DNA from 2 places in the Lysinibacillus sp. FSL M8-0355 genome. Region 2 is predicted to be linked to the other one. Evidence: riboswitches for the same ligand, from Rfam matches in the RefSeq annotation. Region 2 holds a riboswitch; the other holds the start of a gene.
What was found. Region 2 has a riboswitch for cobalamin ahead of nikA (nickel ABC transporter substrate-binding protein). Riboswitches for the same ligand answer to the same signal wherever they lie in the genome.

Region 1: another riboswitch for cobalamin. It lies ahead of MKY46_RS02590 (ABC transporter substrate-binding protein); the one in region 2 lies ahead of nikA (nickel ABC transporter substrate-binding protein).

The regions. Positions count from the first base shown of each region.
Region 1 covers NZ_JBBPAI010000001.1:536,769-539,971, forward strand. Annotated here, with positions in the region: gene MKY46_RS02585 (acyl-CoA dehydrogenase family protein) at 1-1,599, shown strand, start outside; cobalamin riboswitch at 1,657-1,838, shown strand; gene MKY46_RS02590 (ABC transporter substrate-binding protein) at 1,984-2,955, shown strand; gene MKY46_RS02595 (FecCD family ABC transporter permease) at 2,952-3,203, shown strand, end outside.
Region 2 covers NZ_JBBPAI010000001.1:2,424,254-2,427,456, reverse strand. Annotated here, with positions in the region: gene nikA (nickel ABC transporter substrate-binding protein) at 1-1,178, opposite strand, end outside; cobalamin riboswitch at 1,568-1,760, opposite strand; gene metE (5-methyltetrahydropteroyltriglutamate--homocysteine S-methyltransferase) at 1,931-3,203, opposite strand, start outside.

The DNA of each region.
Region 1 (3,203 bases), 1.9 Mb from region 2:
GTGTTAGAAATGATGTTAGATAAAGAGTTTTTGTCTTATGCACACAGAGAACTGACAGATTTCGGTGAGTTATGTGCAGGTGATATTGACGTAAGGGCAAAACATACTGATCGGCAGGGAGAGCCCCGCCTTGAACGGTATAATGCTTATGGAGAAGAGGTATCAGAGGTTTGGGTGAATGACGGTTACAAAAAAACAATTGAAGAGACATATAATACGGGAATTGTTGGCTACGTGCACAAAGAAATTCCACAGTTAGGTCACAAAGGGAATTATGTCTATAGCTTTGCACAAGGTTATTTACTATCTCATGCAGAGCCCGGTTTTTATTGTCCCGTGACTTTGACGATGGCTACGGCTTATCTATTAGATCATTATGCTGATGAGGATGTAAAGCAGCGTTTCTTGCCACATGTTTGTGCAACAGGAGAGACGGAGCTATACGAAGGAGCAACATTTTTAACAGAACGTCAAGGAGGGTCAGACGTTGGGGCAAATGTTGTGGAGGCCAGAAAAGTAGGCAATGAGTACCGTCTCTATGGAGAAAAATACTTCGCATCCAATGCAGGTATGTGTGGCGTAGCAATGGTGTTGGCACGTTTAGAAGGCGCACAAGCAGGCTCTAAAGGGTTAACGTTATTTGCAGTTCCATGGAATAATGAAGATGGTACGGCTAATCATCTTCGTATTCGTCGATTGAAAGATAAATTAGGCGTTCGAGCAGTCCCATCGGGCGAGGTAGAGTTTGATGGTGCCCTTGCTTATATTGTAGGGGAACAAAATAAAGGGATTTATTACATGCTAGAAGCACTAAATCTTTCGAGAATTTGTAATGCAGTCGCATCGATTGGTATTATGCGTCGAGGCTTTTTAGAGGCAAAGCATTATGTGACCAATCGATATGCATTTGGCAAGCCCTTAACACAATACCCAATGATCCAGGATACGTTAGGGAAGTTTGCTGCTAAGCTGCATGTGGAAGTAGCGACAGTATTTGATCTTATTCAATTATACGATAAAGTGACAAGTGGGCAGGGAACACAACAAGATCTCATTATGAATCGTTTATATATTGCCATTATGAAAAAGGAAACGGCAGAGCAAGCCGTTCATTATGCTAGTGAAGCGATTGAATTACATGGTGGTAATGGCTATATTGAAGACTTTGTGACACCACGCTTACTAAGGGATGCACAAGTATTGACGGTATGGGAGGGAACGGCAAATATTTTGGCTTTAGAACTTATTCGTTTAGTGGATAAATTCCATGCACATGAACTGTTTGTCCGTGAAATGGAGACAAGGCTAGAGAAGCTAGCGGATAGTCCACTAGTGCAAATTGTGGAAGAGCAGTTGGTAAATCTTGCGGCTACATTACAAATTTTTAGCGCTTTAGATGAAGCAACTAAAACTTTCGAAGCAAAAGATATAGCGAAAAAGATGGCCCATCTTTATGAAAGTGTTGTAGCGGTGGAATGGGCACAAAAATTTGGCGGAAAGTACGAAAAGCTAGCGGATATCTATTTAGAGCAAACGTGGTCATTGAGACAAATAGGTGCACAAATGAAAACCGTACAATATTTTTCTGAAATTGTATAATTGCCAAGGAGTCGTCTGGAATGGAGGCGACTTCTTTTATTTTCATGTATAATGAAATCAACTGAATATTATAAAGGTTCTTTACTTAAGTAAAGTGAAAAGGGAAGTCGGTGTAATTCCGATGCGGTCCCGCCACTGTAAGTGTGAGTTTTTTCAAATAATGCCACTGAAGATTTCGGGAAGGCTTGAAAAACGCAATAAGCACGAGCCAGGAGACCTGCCTTTATAGTATAGACATGACAGCCTACGAGGATAGGGTGGTGGATTTTGTATCAGTTTTTTGGTGCGATTTTGACCCCTCATCATTCGAAGATGAGGGGTCTTATTTTGATGGAGAAAATATTTCTAACCAATTGACGCACGGATCAACAAAGGAGGATTCACATGAAGAAATTTTGGAAAATAGGATTATCAGCATTTTTAGCAGTAGGTTTGTTAGCAGCATGCGGGCAAGAAGCCAAAAATGACAAGCCAGTAGCTACGGAGCAGCAAACACAGCAAGAGACTCCACAGGTGGATGAAGCAACATTCCCAATGACCATAACAGATGCCATTGGCAAGGATGTTACACTTGAAGCACCGCCTGAAAAAATTGTTTCTCTTATTCCAAGTAACACAGAGATATTATTTGAACTTGGTTTAAATGATGAAATAGTTGGGGTGACAGACAATGATGATTATCCACCAGAAGTCGCTGAAAAGGATAAAATTGGGGGCATGGAGTACAATATTGAAAAAATTATTGCCTTAAAGCCAGATATCGTGTTTTCGCATGAATCTAGCATGTCCCTTTCAGAAGCGGCGATTGAACAGCTTGAGTCAGCAGGTTTGAAAGTATTTGTCGTAAAAAATGCACAAGACTTTAATGAAACTTACACAACGATTGAGCTACTTGGTCGTGCAACAGGGAAATTACCAGAGGCTGAAAAAATCATTGCTAATATGAAGGAAAAAGTGGAAGATGTCCTGACAAAAGTAAAGGATGTCGAACCCAAAAAAGTGCTAGTCGAAGCATCAGATGAACCTACTATTTATACGGCGGGTAATGGCACATTTATGAATGCTATGCTGGACATGATTCATGCAGAAAACGTAGCGGCAGATGCGAAGGATTGGTATGAAATTAGTTCAGAACAAATTATTGCGAAAAACCCAGATGTCATCGTTGTGACATATCATTATGTACCAGATATTTTAACAAAAATACCACAACGTGCTGGTTTCGATACTGTTAATGCCGTGAAAAATAAGGCAATCGTTCAAGTAGATGAAAGCACAACAAGTCGTCAAGGTCCCCGTTTAGGAGAAGGTCTTGAAGAATTAGCAAAAGCTATTTATCCAGAGGTATTTAAGTGAAAAAAATAGCACTAGCCTATGTACTAACATGTACGCTTCTTGTCATTAGTATCTGGTGTGGCGTAGCGATAGGCTCAGTTCATATTCCGTTAGAAGTTTTATGGAATCAAGCAGTTGATGTAACAGCTGCTAATATCTTTTGGAAAATCCGTCTGCCACGCGTGTTGTTAGCGGGACTAGTGGGAGCTTCTTTGGCCATTGCTGGAGCAGCTTTCCAAGGGTTGTTAAAAAACCCATTGGCAGATCCA
Region 2 (3,203 bases):
GCCATTGGCTTTTGGATTGCATCTGTTGCGATGTAGATTAAATCTAATGATAATGGTTGCCCGTTTTTCGAACGAATTTTTTCGCCCTTCTGTAACGTCCACCCTGCCTCATCTAGTAGTTGCTGCGCTTTTTCAGGATTATATAAGATTGGCGCTAACTCTATATTGGCATAAGGAATGGCATCCCAAAATAATGTGTTAGCCACTTGTTCTGTACCATGTGTAATACTGTCAACCATTTGTTCCTTATTGATAGCATATTGAATGGCCTGACGAACCTTTAATTCGGCTAACGGACCCGACTGAGTATTGAAGAGTAACGCTTTCGTAGACAAAGGCTCAGAGGTAGCGGTTTTGTATTTACTGCTATCTTTTAAATACGTATAGTTATCTAAACTAATGATGCCACGACCATAAATTAAATCTAATTCCTCGTTTTCAAATGCTAATGAAATCGATTCTGAATCTGGGATAATTTTAACTTTAATTTGTTTTACGAGAGGCTTTTCTCCCCAATAGTTTTCGTTGCGACTAAATAAAGCATATTCATCTTTTTTGTACTCGGTTAATACCCATGGACCTGTTCCAATAGGTGCCTTGATCGAATCTTGTGTCGCATCTCCGGCTGGGAATCCATTATCCCCTAAAAAACGGAATGGTCTTACAAAGGCAAGCTCGTTTAAGACAGGATAATAAGGTTCATCTAATTGCAAGCGAATTGTAAAATCATCCACTTTCACAACCTCTTTCATATGGTTGACCATACCCATCCAAGAATGCATTTCCCGATCCGCTAATACTGCATTGAAATTACGAATCACATTATCTGCATTAAACGCAGTTCCGTCTGAATACTTAACATCTTTTCTTAAATGAAAAGTATAAGTCGTTTTATCTTCTGATATGTCCCAGCTTTCTGCTAGCTTTGGGCTAACAGTTCCATCGTCGTTATACTCCACCAAGGATTCATAGACCATCGCTTGTGCGGTCATTTGATTGGGTAAATATGTATGGGGGTTCAATGGGCCGACATCTAATGGCCACCCAATTGTTATCATTTTTTCATTTGTTTGCTGTGTTCCTGTCTCTCCCTTTTCTTGATCTGTGCTTGTACAACCAGCAAGTAAGCTGAAAGTTAACACAAGGATGAAGGGAAGTACATACTTAGTCAATCTCATTTTCTGTCTCCTATCTCTATTCGTGGTACAAATGAATCTAGTTATAGATAGATGGAAAGAAGGTATCAACAATGCGTTCAAATTTTTCGAGCTAACGAGTAGAAGTTGATTTGCATTGTGCTGACACCTTTTCAAAGTTTGTGATATCCGCTAGAGGCTTTAGGCACACCGACATTGCCACAGGACGTGGTGCTTTTTGACGTTCAGAGGGCATTTAAACAGCCATTGACTATTTATCTTCTTCTATAGAAAAAGAAGTCTTCTGTATGTGCTACTACAAAAACATTTGCTGAATCAAACTAAAAAAAACCTTATTCTAAAAAAGAATAAGGACAGAAAAACTTACAATGAGTAAGCCTCCATCCATCTCCCTATCTTTCGTAGATCATCAATGAATCTCCTTACAAGCAGGCATTCTGGCTCATGAATCATGATTTTGCTTCACCTTCCCAAGTAATCACTTAGTGGTATTTGAAACAAAACTCCTCATTTACAGCTGCGGGACAGCATGGGATTTACACCCATTTTCCTTTTAATTGAATGAAAGTCTTTTTCACTCAAACTTGTAATGATCGCTATGAAATTCGTTATAAACATAACATGCTCGATTGTTCACGTCAATTTTATTTTCTGAATATAATAAAAATCTTAAAAGAATGAAACAACAAAAGACCAGGTCCATTTTTTCCTGGTCTTTGTTGTATTTCGGAGAGAAGATGTAGTGGTTGTAGTAGATTTATAAAATGATGTCGTTATCTCGAGATAGATTGTTGTACTTCCTGGCGTAATGTTTTCGTTGCAGCAACCATATTAGCCAAAGCTGCAACAGTTTCAGTTTCTTTTCTTGTTTTTAAACCACAATCTGGGTTCACCCAAAATTGATGGGGATCTAACACCTGTAAACTATCTCTCATAATAGTTAGCATTTCTTCATTGCTTGGCACACGAGGACTATGAATATCATAAACGCCTAAGCCAATGCCCTTTTGATAAGGTTGCCCTTGCAGTGATGTAATGAGCTCCCCGTGACTTCTTGATGTTTCAATGGAAATCACGTCTGCATCAAGTGCACTAATCGGTTCGATGAAATCGTTAAATTCGCAGTAGCACATATGTGTATGGATTTGTGTTTCATCTTTGACACTAGCTGTAGCCAGCTTAAAGGAATTAACAGCCCATTCTAAGTAAGCTCCCCATTCTTCTTTTCGTAGCGGTAAACCTTCTCTTAGAGCTGGCTCATCCACTTGAATAATTGAAATACCTGCGTTTTCGAGTGCCTCAACCTCTTTGCGAAGTGCTAATGCAATTTGATAAGCGACATCTTTACGTGACAGATCGTCTCGTACAAAGGACCAATTTAATATCGTCACTGGTCCTGTCAGCATACCTTTTACAAAGCGCTTTGTTAAGCTTTGAGCATAGGCTGACTCTTTTACAGTTATCGCTGAAGACCACGCAACATCTCCATAAATGATCGGTGGCTTGACACAGCGTGAGCCATAGGAAACGACCCATGCTTTTTTTGTAAAGGCAAAGCCAGTTAGCTTTTCACCAAAGTATTCGACCATGTCTGTACGCTCAAATTCACCGTGAACGAGTACATCGATATCTAGTTCCTCTTGTATCGTAATCCAGCGTTTTGTTTCCTGCTCTATAAATGCCTCGTAGGCTTCATTCGATAATTGTTTTTTACGCCAAGCATTACGATTCCTTTTCACCTCATCAGATTGTGGGAAGCTTCCGATTGTTGTTGTTGGGAATAGCGGTAACGCTAACGCTTGCTGCTGCATCTTTTGACGCTGAGCAAATTCACTATGTCGTTCAAAATCTTGCGTTGTCACAGTTTGAACTGCTTGATGGATCAACTTGTTTTGACGGATTGGATGGTTTTTTAGAGCCTCAATTGCCTTCATACTTTCAGAAAAATTATGCTGTAAGATACCCTCTGTATCTCGTCTACATTTAGTTAGCTCCGTGATTTCTACAATCTTTTCATCTGCGAAGGCTAAAGCATGCTTCAGAACA